DNA from 2 places in the Sphingobium mellinum genome. Region 2 is predicted to be linked to the other one. Evidence: riboswitches for the same ligand, from Rfam matches in the RefSeq annotation. Region 2 holds a riboswitch; the other holds the start of a gene.
The links. Region 2 has a riboswitch for cobalamin ahead of AAC640_RS09810 (cobalamin biosynthesis protein CobG). Riboswitches for the same ligand answer to the same signal wherever they lie in the genome.
Positions count from the first base shown of each region.

Region 1: another riboswitch for cobalamin. It lies ahead of AAC640_RS04200 (TonB-dependent receptor); the one in region 2 lies ahead of AAC640_RS09810 (cobalamin biosynthesis protein CobG).

Region 1 is NZ_JBANRK010000001.1:819,880-827,217, forward strand. It holds gene AAC640_RS04195 (fumarate hydratase) at 52-1,572, shown strand; cobalamin riboswitch at 1,738-1,980, shown strand; gene AAC640_RS04200 (TonB-dependent receptor) at 2,183-4,225, shown strand; gene AAC640_RS04205 (DMT family transporter) at 4,375-5,292, shown strand; gene AAC640_RS04210 (outer membrane protein) at 5,401-5,940, opposite strand; gene AAC640_RS04215 (cytochrome b/b6 domain-containing protein) at 6,338-7,069, shown strand; gene AAC640_RS04220 (molybdopterin-dependent oxidoreductase) at 7,066-7,338, shown strand, end outside.
Region 2 is NZ_JBANRK010000006.1:84,799-92,136, reverse strand. It holds gene cbiE (precorrin-6y C5,15-methyltransferase (decarboxylating) subunit CbiE) at 1-387, opposite strand, end outside; gene AAC640_RS09830 (cobalt-precorrin-6A reductase) at 377-1,129, shown strand; gene cobJ (precorrin-3B C(17)-methyltransferase) at 1,102-1,854, opposite strand; gene cobI (precorrin-2 C(20)-methyltransferase) at 1,851-2,585, opposite strand; gene AAC640_RS09815 (precorrin-8X methylmutase) at 2,582-3,211, opposite strand; gene AAC640_RS09810 (cobalamin biosynthesis protein CobG) at 3,211-4,266, opposite strand; cobalamin riboswitch at 4,505-4,725, opposite strand; gene bluB (5,6-dimethylbenzimidazole synthase) at 4,830-5,459, opposite strand; gene cobO (cob(I)yrinic acid a,c-diamide adenosyltransferase) at 5,468-6,073, opposite strand; gene cobN (cobaltochelatase subunit CobN) at 6,070-7,338, opposite strand, start outside.

The DNA of each region.
Region 1 (7,338 bases), on a different contig from region 2:
GGGCGAGGACCCGTCGCGCAGGGCGGGCGGAAGACTAAGGGACTTGGCCAAATGACCGTCATCAAGACCGCCGACCTGATCGAAAGCGTCGCCGACGCTCTCCAGTTCATCAGCTATTATCATCCGATGGATTATATCCGCGCGCTGGGCAAAGCCTATGAGGCGGAAGCCAATCCGGCGGCGAAGGACGCCATCGCCCAGATCCTGACCAACAGCCGCATGTGCGCCGAGGGACATCGCCCGATCTGCCAGGACACCGGCATCGTCAACGTCTTCATCAAATGGGGCATGGAGTGCCGCCTCGACGACAACAGCCGCTCGATGCAGGAGGTCGTCGATGAAGGTGTGCGCCGCGCCTATCTGAACCCCGAAAACCGCCTGCGCGCGTCGATCCTGAAGGATCCTGCGTTCAGCCGCGTCAACACCAAGGACAACACGCCCTGCGTGCTCAATGTCGAGATGGTGCCGGGCAACAAGGTCACCGTCGATGTCGCGGCGAAGGGCGGCGGGTCGGAAAACAAGACCAAGTTCAAGATGATGAACCCCAGCGACTCCATCGTCGACTGGGTGCTGGAAATGGTGCCGCAAATGGGCGCGGGCTGGTGCCCGCCCGGCATGTTGGGCATCGGCATCGGTGGCACCGCGGAAAAGGCCGTGGCGCTGGCGAAGGAATCGCTGATGGAATCCATCGACATGGGTGAATTGAAAGCGCGCGGGCCGCAGAACGATATCGAGCGCCTGCGCATCGAGATTTTCGACAAGGTCAACGCGCTCGGCATCGGCGCGCAGGGCCTGGGCGGCCTGTCCACCATCCTCGACGTCAAGATCTACGATTATCCCTGCCATGCGGCCGGCAAGCCGGTGGCGATGATCCCCAATTGCGCGGCGACCCGTCACGCGCATTTCACGCTGGATGGGTCGGGTCCGGCCTATTTGGAAGCGCCGAAGATTTCCGAATGGCCGCAGGTCGACTGGAAGCCGAGCAAGGAAGCGATCCGCGTCGATCTCGACACGCTGACCCCCGACGTGGTGCAGAGCTGGAAGCATGGCGACCGCCTGCTGCTCAACGGCAAGATGCTGACCGGCCGCGACGCAGCGCACAAGCGCATCCAGGACATGCTGGCCAAGGGCGAGCCGCTGCCGGTCGATTTCAAAGGCCGCGTCATCTATTATGTCGGGCCGGTGGACCCGGTGCGCGACGAAGTGGTCGGCCCCGCCGGCCCCACCACGGCGACCCGCATGGACAAGTTCATGGACATGATGCTGGAACAGGGCCTCGCCGCCTGTGTCGGCAAGGCCGAGCGCGGTCCGGCGGCGACCGACAGCATCGCAAAGCACAAGAGCGCCTATCTGATGGCGGTCGGCGGCGCGGCCTATCTGGTGGCGCGGGCGATCAAGGCGGCCAAGGTGGTCGGCTTTGAGGACCTTGGCATGGAAGCGATCTACGAATTCGACGTGCAGGACATGCCGGTGACCGTCGCTGTCGACAGCGACGGCCAGAATGTCCACCGCCTGGCCCCGCTGGTGTGGCAGGAAAAGATCCGCAAGGAGCATCTGCTCGAAGGCGCCTGATACCGGGCTGATCGACGACAAAGAGGCGCCGCTCGTGAAATTCGGGCGGCGTTTTTTTTGAAGGGGCTGGCTGAAAGTAAGTCTGGTTCCAACCTTGCAGACCAGACGGCTTGTCAGTGCGCCAGCGCCGGGATAAGAGCGGCGCGTCCGGGCTTTGCAAATGGGTCGGACAAAGATCGCGCCGGTGCCTTGCAAGGGGCTTAATAGGGAACACGGTGAGAAGGGCGACCTTCGAATCCGAGGCTGTCCCTGCAACTGTAAGCGGTGAGCGCGATGTACATGCGCGGCGGGACATGGTTCCTCGCCGTCAGCCACTGGGCCGGACGCTAAATCCTGCGAGGCCTGGGAAGGCCGTGCATCGCGCGATGACCCGTGAGCCAGGAGACCTGCCGGCGTCTGGTCGCTCTTGCCTTGGCCCAGGGGATGGCCGTGGCCCGGTATCTTTCCGTCTGAGCGACGAACGAGCGGTGGAGGCCGCATCGGTTCGCGCGGTGGTCGCCTGGGGCGTCCGGCTGCCGACGCGTGCCGACCGTCGTCGATAGTCGGCCATGCGCCGATGGTCGCGCACGGCAGGCCTCCGCCAGCCAGTCGCTGACGCCGGGGACCGAATATGAAATCGAACATACAGACCTTCGCGCTGGGCGTGGCCGGCATTATCGCCGCCTTGGGTACGCCTGTCTTTGCCGCTGATGATGAAGGCGCATCCACTTCTGGCGAGGACACGACCGCCGCGAGCGAAATCGTGGTATTCGGGCGCGGTGAGGCGAAGATCGGCACCGCCCACGCCGCCAGCGAGGGCAGCGTCGCCGGGGCGGATTTGCTGGTCCGCCCGCTGCTGCGCGTCGCGGAACTGCTGGAGGCCGTGCCCGGCATGGTCGCGGCACAGCATTCGGGCAGCGGCAAGGCCAACCAATATTTTTTGCGTGGTTTCAATCTCGACCACGGTTCGGATTTCACCACCTATATTGACGGCGTGCAGATGAATTTCCGCACGCATGGCCACGGCCAGGGTTACCTCGATCTCAACGGGTTGATCCCCGAGATTGTCGCGCGTGAGGATTTCCGCAAAGGTCCCTACCGCGCTGACGGCGGCGACTTCGCGTTGGCGGGCGCGGCCTACATGACGACAATTGACGGGTTCGACAGGCCCTGGGTCGCAATTGAAGGCGGCTCTTACGGCTCGCGTCGGGTTGCCGCAGGCGGGACGATAAAAGGCCTGGGCGCGGGCGACCTGACCCTGGTCGGACAGGCGAAGCGCTATGACGGGCCGTGGCAGGAAGCCGAGCGGTTGCGTCACTATTCAGGCTTCGCCAAATATGTGATGCCTGCGGGCGCGGGTACGGCGGAAGCGACGTTCCACGGCTATCGCGCGACCTGGCGGCCGACCGAGCAGATCCCCGAGCGCATCATCGGCAGCGCCCAATGCGCGGACCGCTTCTGCTCGCCCGACCCGTCGGCACGAGGCGAGACGACGCGGCTCGTGGCCAACCTCGCGGTTCGGGAGCCGGACTGGAGCGCGAACCTCTACGGCCAATATTACGGCTGGAACATGTATTCGAACCCCACCTATGCCGACCTGGACGGCACAAGCGCGCAGATCGACCAGTTTGACCGGCGCTGGATCGCCGGTCTTACCGCCCGCAAGCAATGGGACGTGTCGCCTGCCCTGCAACTGACCGTGGGCACGGAAAACCGCTACGATCACATCGGCAAGGTTGGGGTGAAGCGCACCGCGGACCGACAGGACCTCTTCTCGCTCGGTCGCTACAATGTCCAGGAAATGTCGGCCGCGCTCTATGGCGAGGCGACAGTCAAGCCGGTAAAAGGCCTGCGCCTGACCGGAGGCCTGCGCGGCGATTATTACGATTACACCGTCCGCGCCCGCGACACTGCCGCCGCCATGCTGGGCGAAGGCAGCGGCCACGATTCGATCGTTTCGCCCAAGCTTTCGGCCGCCTATCAGGTCACCCCGAAGTTTGAGGTCTATGCCAACTGGGGACGAGGCTTCCATTCCAACGACGTGCGCGGCGCGGTGAACGTGGAGACGCCGGTTCCCGTCCTCGTCCGCGGAACCGGCAAGGAGTTCGGGGCACGCCTTCAGGTCGGCGGCTTTTCAATGACGGGAACATATTGGTGGCTCGATGTCGGAAGCGAACTGCGCTTCGTCGGCGACTCCAATGCCGTCGAGCCGACCGGCGCCAGCAAGCGTCACGGCTACGAGATCGTTGCCTTCTGGCGGCCGCTGCCCTGGCTCGCGCTCGACGGCAACTATACCGCCAGCCACTCGCGCTACGACAATGGCGACCGGATTCCCAACGCCTTCGAAAACGCCGCGTCCGCGGGCGCCGCCATCGTGCTCGATCCGTGGGAAGCGAGCATCCGCCTGCGCCACCTTGGCCCCTATCCGCTTGTCGAGGACAATTCCGTGCGCGATCATGGCAGCACGGTCGTTAATGCGCGCGCGGCGTGGAAGGGCGGACCTATCCAGATCTATGGCGAAGTGCTCAACGTCTTCGACAGTCGGGACAAGGATATCGCCTATTATTACGAATCCTACATCCCGTCCTACGACACAGAGGGTCCCGTTGAAGGCAGGCTGAGCCGGGTGGTCGAACCGCGGACCGTAAAGATCGGGGCCAAGTTCATGTTTTGATGAGGGTCCGACGCGAGGAGCCTGAGCGTGGTGTCGGCCAATGACAGTTTCGGCAAGCCCTCAAACCGAGGGAAACGGTACGCATTGGCCGAAATCAGGCCCTCCGCCAGGAGGCATGACGCGGCCGCAAAACCCGCTATAGGGCGGCCATGATTTCCTCCCCCATCTGGTTGCCCGCCACGCTGCTGGCGGGCGCGACGCAGGCGTGGCGGACCGCGGTGCAGCGGCGGGTCAGTCACAGCCTGTCGGTCAATGCCGCAGGGCTGGTGCGCTATCTGTACGGCCTGCCTTTCGCAATCGCGCTGCTCTGCGGCTACCGGCTGGCCTTTGCCGCCCCTCTCCCCGCGCCCGATCCCCTGTTCCTGCTGTTCGCGCTGGCCGGCGGCCTCGCGCAGATCATCGCGACCAACCTGCTGATCCTGGCCTTTGCCCATCGCAACTTCGTGGTCGGCACCGCCTATGCCAAGACGGAGGCGGTGCAGGGCGCGATCCTTTCCTTCCTGCTGATGGGGGAGCGATTGAGCCCGCTCGCCTGGGCAGGCATCGGATGCGGTGTGCTGGGCGTGATGCTGCTGTCCACCGGCGGCAGGCGTATGGGGCCGATCGACCTGCTGCGCGCGCTGGGCCAACCAGCCGCGCTCACCGGTATCGCGTCAGGCTTCTTTTTCGCGCTGACCGCCGTTGCCATCCGCCGCGCGACACAGGAGGTGGGCGGCGGCGACCCGATCCTGGCAGCGCTGATCGTGCTGGCGGTGACGGTCACGCTCCAGACGCTGATGCAGGGCGGCTACCTGCTGCTGCGCGAGCCCGGGGAAATGGGCAAGCTACTGCGCGGCTGGCGCGTGTCCGGGCAGGTGGGGCTGCTCTCCGCGCTGGGATCGGCCTGCTGGTTCACCGGCTTTGCGACCGCGCCGGTCGCGCTGGTGCGGATCGTGGGCCAGGTGGAGATTGCCTTCACGCTGGGCTTTGGCCATTTCTACCTGGGCGAGCGGATGCGCCGCAGCGAAGTCATGGGGTTGGCGCTGGTCATGGGCGGCGTTGTGCTGGCGCTGGCGGGGACATTTTAACCGAGCCGCTTCGCCCACTTTATTTCGGAAGAGCCAGGGCAAGGTGCCACGCACAAAAAGGGCGGCCCCGACGGGACCGCCCCTTTCTTCATGCCCTGTCGCTGACGATCAGAAACGGATGCCGAGACCCGCGAGAAGCTGATGGCGCTCGACGTCGCCTTCATAGTTGGAATAGCGATATTCGCCCTTCACCAGCAGGTTGCCGGCGAGCTTATGTTCCAGGCCCGCACCCACGCGCACGCCATCGCCATTGTCGCCCTTGAAGCCTTCGGTCTTGAAGCGGGCGTTGGTATAGCCGGCCTTCACATAGAGAAGGGTCTGTTCACCTACAGTGAAACCAGCGCGCGCACCGACATAGAGATCGCGCTCGGCATCGGTGTCGACGCCGGCGATGCTGCGGTGGGTGGACGCATCGGTGGCTTCTGCTTCAACGCCCAGGACTGCGCTGCCGACCTGGAAATCATAGCCCAGATTGAGGCCATAGAGTACGCCGTCAGGGTTGCCGATGATGCCACCGTTGGTGTCCAGCTTGTCATAACCGGCCAGCACTTCGGCATGCGCGCCGGTGAAAGGCGCGGCTTCCTGCGCGAAAGCGGGAACTGAAATGGCAGAGACAGCAGCAGCGGCTGCGAAAATCACAGTCTTCATAAATTCCTCATTTGATATTGCGCGACTTACCCAAGTATTGGGCGCACGCATTGGCGTTCACAGGAGCAGATTTTGCGATATTTTTTTGATAACCTTTGAGATATCGCAAAATGCGATACCCCTATACTCCCATCCTGCTTGCCGATATATGTCTATCGGCTGACGGCCATATGCTGTTCTTTCATCGCCGTTTCAATATCACAATGAATATTATCGGTGAATGATGCCTTTTCGCAACAGTGCCGTTGATGGGTCAGCGGGTGGCCATACCCCCTCTCGCCGGCCCGCTTATTGAATGGCCTTTCTGGCTGGAAGATGAATGGCTTGCCGCATCTGACCCTTGGCAATGCGAAAGGGCGTTTTTGACGCCACTGATGCAAGGGGGTAACATGACCGGATGGATGACGATCCTTCCCCCGCGCCGCCATTGCAGCCGCCGCTGGTATTGCGTCACCGCTGGCCCGTACGGCTCTGGCACTGGGCGAACGCGCTGTTGCTCTACACCCTGTTCACGAGCGGGCTTGGCATCTTCAACGCGCATCCCCGACTCTACTGGGGGCAGTATGGCGCCAATTTCGATCATCCCTGGCTGACGCTGGAGCGGTTTGGCGGCTGGATTACCCTGCCTGCCCATTATAACCTTGCGCTGTCGCGACACTGGCACCTGACGGCCGCGCCGATCTTCGCCTTCGCGCTGCTGGCCTATATGCTCTGGAGCCTTTTCGGCGGACATCTGTTCCGTGACCTCGCCTTCCGACGCGGCGAGCTGGCACCCCGCCACGTCTGGCGCGACATCGCCGATCATGCGCGCCTGCGTTTTCCCACCGGGGAGGCGGCGCTGCGCTACAATGTGCTGCAAAAGGCGAGCTATGTCGCCGTCATCTTCATCGCCCTGCCGCTGGTCGTCCTGACGGGCCTCACCATGTCTCCCGGAATGAACGCAGCCTGGCCCTGGCTGGTCGACCTGTTTGGCGGGCGGCAGTCGGCGCGGTCGATCCACTTCATCACGGCCTTCGGCCTCGTCGCCTTCTTTCTGGTCCATATGCTGATGGTGCTGCTGGCGGGGCCCGTGAATGAGGTCCGATCGATGATCACCGGCCGCTATCGCCTGCCGCGGGCACGGGCATGAGCCTGATCCTGAACCGACGAACACTGATCGTCGGCGCGGCGGCGAGCCTTGCCGGATGCGATCGGCTCGCCCGCAACCAAACGGTGCGCGATGTGCTGTTTTCGGCGGAGAATTTCCATAAATGGGCGCAGCGAGGGCTGATGGTGCGCGACGCGCTGGCGCAGGAATTCCGGCCCGACCAGATCTCGCCCTTCTTCCGCCCCAACGGCACCGCCAATCCGGACACGCCGGAATATCGCGCCCTGTGGCGCAACGGCTTTGCCGACTGG
Region 2 (7,338 bases):
ATGGCAGGCGACCCGATGCAGCGGCCAGCCGAGGCGCGCGGCGGCGAGCGAGAAGGTGGAAGGCGCGGGATGAGCGATCCATTCCCCCGGTTCGAGGTGGCGGGTGATGCTGGCTCCGGCGCCGAACCAGAAGGGATCGCCCGAGGCCAGCATCACGACCGGCTCCCCCCGTCTTGCGAGGAGCGGGGCGATGCCGTCGTCGAACGGGACTGGCCAGGGCAGGTGTTCGGCCTTAAGGGGAGGCAGCAGTGCCAGCTGGCGGGGCGCCCCGGTGATGAGCCGCGCTTCGTCCAGCGCCGCGCGGGCGGCGGCGGTGAGGCCTTCGGCGCCGTCCTCGCCTATGCCGACGATCGTCAGCCAGAGGGCCTTAGCGACCATGTCCCACATCCTGATATTGGGCGGCACGACCGAGGCGAGCGCCCTGGCGCGCGCGATCGCCGAGCGGGGGATGCGCGCGACGCTCAGCTATGCGGGGCGCACCGAAAGCCCGCGTGCCCAGCCGGTGCCGGTGCGGGTCGGCGGCTTTGGCGGCATCGAAGGCCTGGCCGAATGGCTGGAGCGGGAGGGCGTCACCCATCTGGTCGACGCAACCCATCCCTTCGCCGCGACGATGAGCGGCCATGCGGTCGCGGCGGCGGAGCGGACCGGGGTTGATCACATCCGGCTGACCCGGGCGGCCTGGGAGCCGGTCGAGGGCGATCGATGGACGCGTGTCGCCGATATCGCCGGGGCAGTGAAGGCGCTGGACGGGCCAGCCTTGCGCGTCATGCTGGCGCTGGGGCGGATGCATGTGGCGGCTTTCGCCGCGCAGCCGCAGCATCATTATCTGCTGCGCTTTGTCGACGCGCCGGAGGCCCCGCCGATGCTGCCCGACCATCATTTGCTGGTCGATCGCGGGCCGTTCACGGTGGAGGGCGACATCGCCCTGATGCGCGCGCATCGGATCGAGCAGGTGGTGGCCAAGAATGCGGGCGGCAGCGGGGCACGGGCGAAGCTGGACGCGGCGCGCATGCTGGGGCTGCCCGTGGTGCTGATCGACCGGCCGCCGCTGCCCGATGCGCCCACGGCGCATGGCGTGGCCGAGGTGCTGGCGTGGATCGATCATGCGGCGGCCCAGCGCGGCGTGTAGAGGATCGGGCGGCCGGGCCGGTCGATGATACGCGTCTGGCTGGAGCCGACGATCACCATCGTCCGCATGTCGGCCATCTGTGGCGTGGCCTCGCGCAGGGGAACGATCCGCAACGCCTCCTCCGGCGTGCAGACGGCGCGGGCAAAGAGGATGAGGCGGTCGGGACCGCATTCTTCCCGCAGAACGGCGAGAGTGCGGGCGAAGCCTTCGGGCCGCGCGCCGGAACGGGGATTGTAGAAGGCCATGGCGAAGTCGGCCTGCGCGGCGAGGCGCAGGCGCCGCTCGATCAGCGGCCAGGGCTTGAGATTGTCGGACAGGTTGATCGCGCAGAAGTCATGGCCGAGCGGCGCGCCCGCTCGCGCGGCGGCGGCGAGCATGGCGGTGATGCCGGGCAGGACGCGGATGTCGAGGGCGCGCCATGCGGTCGGGCCGGCTTCCAGCGCTTCGAAAAGGGCGGAGGCCATGGCGAAGACGCCGGGATCGCCCGAGGAGACGACGACGACGCGCTTGCCTTCGGCGGCGAGGGACAGGGCGTGGGCGGCGCGGTCCAGCTCGACGCGGTTGTCGGAGGCGTGAAGGGCAAGGCCAGGGCGCGGCGCCACGCGGGCGACATAGGGGATGTAGCCGACGACATCGGTCGCCTCCGCCAGCGCGGCCGTGACTTCGGGCGTGACCAGGTCGTCCGCGCCGGGGCCGAGTCCCGCGACCGTCACCCAGCCGCTCATGGCCGGCGGCCCTGGCCGTGGATCAGCAGGATGGAGAAATAGCCGGTGACGGCTTCCGCCTGCGTGAGCGGGGTGATGCGCTGGTCGGCCATGGTCGCATATTCGACGAGCCAGGCGCAGTCCTGCTTGCCCGCTGTTTCGACGGCGCGGCGCAGCTTGGCGAGGTTCCGACCGATCTTCATGACGACGAGGGCATTGCTGTCGTGGATGCGGCGGGCGAGTTCGTCCTCGGGAAGGGTCGCCATGAGGACGGTGAGCACATCATCGCCCCAGCTGATCGGCGTGCCGCTGGCGGTCCAGGCGCCGGACATGCCGGTGATTCCGGGCACGATCCGCACCGGAGCGGCGAGGCGGCTGTGCAAATGCATGAACGAACCATAGAAAAAAGGATCACCTTCGCAGAGGACGACGATGTCCTCGCCCGACGCGGCAAGGGTATCAAGATACCCGGTACAGTCGGCGTAGAAGGCCGAAAGGCACTGATTGTAGCGCGGGTCGCTGACCGGGATTTCGGTCGTCACCGGATATTCCATCGCATATTCGGCGACATCGGGACGGAGCATGCCTTCGACGATGCGGCGGGCATGGCCGGGGCGGCCGGCCTTGCGGAAATAGGCGATGTGGCGGGCGGTGCGGATGAGGCGGTCGGCACGCACGCTCATCAGGTCCTGCGCGCCGGGGCCAAGGCCGACGCCGTGGATGGTGCCCATGATGGTGGTGGCCGCGTTCATTCGGCCGCACTCGCCAGCGCGTTGACGGCGGCGACGGTGATCGCACTGCCGCCCAGCCGCCCTTCGACGATGCAGCAGGGGACGGGGCGCGCCTGCCATAGCGCCGCCTTGGATTCGGCCGCGCCGACGAAGCCGACGGGGCAGCCGATGATCGCGGCGGGGCGGGGGCAGGCAGGGTCTTCGAGCATGTCGAGCAGATGGAAGAGCGCGGTGGGCGCGTTCCCGATGGCCACAAGCGCGCCATCGAGATGCGGCCGCCACAGCTCCAGCGCGGCCGCCGATCGCGTGTTGCCCATGGCGTGGGCGAGGTCGGGCACATGCGGGTCATGCAGGGTGCAGAAGATCGGGTTGGCGGCGGGCAGGCGCTTGACCGTGATGCCTTCGGACACCATGCGCGCGTCGCACAGGATCGGCCCGCCCGCCTCCAGCGCGGCGATGGCGGCGGCGGCAAAGCCGGGGGAGAAACGGATATGTCGTTCCAGCCCGACCATGCCGGCGGCGTGGATCATGCGGACGGCGACGCGCTCCTCCTCAGGCGAGAAGCGCAGGAGGTCGGCCTCGGCGCGGATGGTGCGGAAGGACTGGCGGTAGATGGCCGCGCCATCCCTTTCATATAATTGCGGCATCAGGCGGCTCCAAAAAAGGCGATGATCTGGTCGGGATCGAGCCCGGCGCGGGCGGGCGGGGCGCCGGCACGGGCGTTGAAGGCGAGGTCGAACCGGCCGTCGCGCCCCGTCAGGACGACGGCGGCCTGGGCGGGATGCGCGCAGCCCTTGGCGCAGCCCGAGACGTGGAGGCCAGGGACGCGCGGGGCGAGCCGCGCGGCGAGGGCGCGGGTGGCGACGCTCGCCTGCGGGCAGGCGGGCGCGCCGGGACAGGCATGGGCGTTGAGGAGCGGGCTGGCCGGATCGTCCGACTCTGCCGGGCTGCCTTCCAGGATGAGGCCGCGCCAGGGGGTAAGGCGGACGGCGCGCACGTCCGGGGCGAGCGCCTGCTGGAGCGCGGCCGCCTCGATCCGGCCGAAGGGTGCGCCCAGGAAACGGCCCGACGCCGCATCGATGCTGGCGCTGCGGGGCCGGGGCGGCGCGGGGGCTTCCGAAGCGGTGCAGGGAAGCGGGACGTCATGACGCGCCATCCGCCCGGCCTGAAGGCCGCCGCTGTCGACGAACCAATGGGCGAGCGCGATCAGGGCATCAGGGGCGGCTTGCACGCTCACGGGCATCCCCCTGGGACGGCCATCGGCGCGCAGGATCAGGCCGCCACCCGTTCCGCGCTCGATGCGGAAATCGGCTGGCGTGTCGCCAAGCGCCGGGGCGGGGCCGGCGTCGATGGCGAAGCCGATCTTGGCGGGCAGGTCGGGCAACGCGTCGATGCGGTCCCGCAGGGCGCGGGCGATCGCTTCGCTGGCGTCGCCGGCTTGCCAGTCTGGGTTGAGGACCAGAGCGGCGCGGGCTTCGCGGACCGGGTCTGCGTCGGTGAGGCCGAGCGCCACCAGCCGGGCGAGCAGGGCTTCATGGTCAGCTTCGCCCACGCCCCTGATCTGCAGCGCGGCGCGGTTGGTAAGGTCGACATGGCCATTGCCCCAGCGCCGCGCCGCCTCACACAGGGCGAGGGTTTGCGCGCGGGTCATGCGGCCAAGCGGCGGGCGGACCCGCACGAGCAGGCCGTCGCCCGCCATCATCGGCCGCCATGCGGTCGGGCACCAGCCGCGCACGCCGCCAGCCGCGCCGGAAGGCGGCGGTTCATCGGCGGTGCGCCGGAATGGGATCTGCACGTCTTTCGCCCTCCACGTCCAAGCCGCGCCGGGCCGAGGCGTCACGCCGGAGCGCGGGCAACCGCACACCGACGCGGCCGCAGCCACGCGCAATTTCGTCGCTCAAACGGAGAACCGAGCCGTGACCATCCCCTGGACCATGGCAAGAGCGACCTTTGCGGCGGCAGGTCTCCTGGCTTGCGGGTCACAGCTCGGCTGGGGCCTTCCCGGATCGCTCCAGTGGCTGATCGTCCCTTTGACGGGCGATCGTCCTTGCCTTGCTCGCCGCTCACAGTTGCAGGGACAGCTAAGGATTAGGGAGCACAAGCTCCCGCACCACATTCCCATTTAAGCCCCATGCGGGGCACCGTCGCGATCATGGAACGGGCGGACCCGTTCCGGCTGGGGTTCTTAGGCGGTGTGAGGCGGAAAGGGAAGGGGGGAGGTGGAGTATAATGACCCTGTCCGGCGAGCGGGAGAGGGCCAAGCCGTCAGCGCTTGAGCACCGCCGAATGCCAGTCGGTGCGCCTTTCCCAGCCGGCGCGTTCCAGTTCGGGCGTATCTTCCTCGCGCAGCGGGTGGCCGAGGCAGAGGAGGCCGAGGCAGGCCCAATGGTCGGGTATGTCGAGCATGGCGTCCACATCGGCGGAGTCGAGGATCGAGACCCAGCCCATGCCGATGCTGCGCGTGCGAGCGCCGAGCCAGAGCGTGTGGACCGCCATGACGCAGCTGTATCGGCGCGCTTCGGGCATCGTCACCGCGCCCAGCCGATGGCCCGTTGCCGTCCCGTCGTCGCAATAGACGGCGAAGATGACCGGCGCCTCGCGCAGGCCGTGCAGTTTGAGGCTGCGATAGAGCTGATCCTGGTCGCCTTCATAATCCCGGCCGGCCTGCGTCACCTGCGCGTCGACATGGGCGGCGAGGCTTTCGCGCAGGGCGGGCGTGACCACGCGCACGAAGCGCCATGGCTGCGACAGCCCGACCGACGGCGCGCGGTGGGCGAGGGCGAGCAGCCATTCCACGTCCGCCTCGTCGAGCGGGTCGGTACGGAAATGCCGCACGTCCCGCCGCGCCCGCACCAATGCCTCGAACATGGCGCTGTCGAGCGGGGTGACGGGCATTGTCATCGTCAAAACTCGATCCCTGCCTGCGCCTTCACGCCGGAGCGGAAGGGATGTTTCACCAAGGTCATTTCGGTGACGAGATCGGCCGCTTCGATCAGCGCGTCGGGCGCGTTGCGGCCGGTGACGATGACATGCTTCATGGGCGCGCGCGCGGTCACCGCGTCCAGCACCTCTTGCAGCGGGAGATAGTCGTAGCGCAGGACGATGTTGAGCTCATCTGCCAGGACCATATCATAGGCCGGATCGGCGATCATCCGCTTTACCTCGTCCCAGGCTTCGCGCGCGAGGGCGACGTCGCGCGTGCGGTCCTGCGTGTTCCAGGTGAAGCCTTCGCCCATGGGCTTGAATTCCACATTGTCCGGAAACGCGTCGAAGACCCTTTTTTCTCCGGTGGTCATCGCGCCTTTGACGAACTGGACCACCCCGACTTTCCGGCCGTGGCCGATCGCGCGCACGACCATGCCGAGGGCGGCGGTGGTCTTGCCCTTGCCCTTGCCGGTATGGACGATCAGCAGGCCCTTTTCCTGCGTCTTGGTCGCCATGATCTTGTCATGGGCGGCCTGCTTCTTCTTCATCTTTTCGGCATGTTGTTCCGGGGTGCGTTCGATCATGACGGGGTCCTCAGTTGGGAAAGGAGCATGGCGGCGCTGTTGGAGCGGGGCTTCCACAGGCCGCGGTCGAGGGCTTCGAGCAGGCGCGCGGCGGTTTCGCGCAGGGCGGCGGGGTTGGCATCGGCCATGAAGGCGCGGACGGCCTCATCCTCTATGAAGGCGGCGTGGACGGCATCGAAATGATGGTCCTTCACGCCGTGCGTCGTGGCGGCGAAGGCGAAGAGATAATCGACGCTGGCGGCGATTTCGAACGCGCCCTTGTAGCCGTGGCGCATCACGCCCGCGATCCATTTGGGATTGGTGACGCGGGCGCGGACGATCCGGCCGATCTCATCCTCCAGCGTCCGGACGACGGGGCGTTCCGGACGGCTGAGGTCATTATGGTAGCTGAGCGGCTTGCGGCCGGAGAGATGTTCGACGGCGGCGGCTATGCCGCCTTCGAACTGGTAATAATCGTCGCTGTCGAGCAGGTCATGCTCGCGATTGTCCTGGTTCTGGACGAGGGCGTCGGCTTCGATCAGGCGCTGGGCGAAGAGGGTGCGTTCGGCCTCTCCCTCGACACCGCCGCCATAGGCGTGGCTCCCCCAGTCGAGATAGGCGGCGGCGAGGTCGGCGCGATCGTGCCAGAGATTTTCATCGATCATGGTTTGCAGGCCGGCGCCATAGCTGCCGGGGCGGGAACCGAAGACGCGGGCACCGGCGCGGCGGCCGGCGATCTTTGCGGGGGTGCCTTCCGCGATCAGGGTGGCGGTTTCTGCGCGGTGGCGGGCGGCGGCGGGATTGTCCTCCTCCGGTTCGTCCAGCGCCATGACGGCGCGGGCGGCGCTGTCTATGAGGTCGATCTGGTCGGGGAAGGCATCGCGGAAGAAGCCCGAGACGCGGAAGGTCACATCGACGCGGGGACGATTCAGCTCGGCGACCTTCATGACCTCAAAGCCGATGACCCGACCCGATGACCAGTCCCAGCGCGGCCGCACGCCCATGAGGGCAAGCGCCTGGGCAATGTCGTCGCCGCCGGTCCGCATGTTGGCGGTGCCCCAGGCGGAAAGGGCGATCGCCCTGGGATAATCGCCCTCGCGCTGGAGATAGTCGTGGACGATGAGTTCGGCGGAGCGCTGGCCCAGGTTCCAGGCGGCGACGGTGGGAACGGCGCGGGTGTCGACCGAATAGAAGTTGCGGCCGGTGGGGAGGACATCGGGACGGCCGCGCGTGGGCGCGCCGGAAGGGCCGGGCAGGACGAAGCGGCCGTCGAGCGCGGCGAGGAG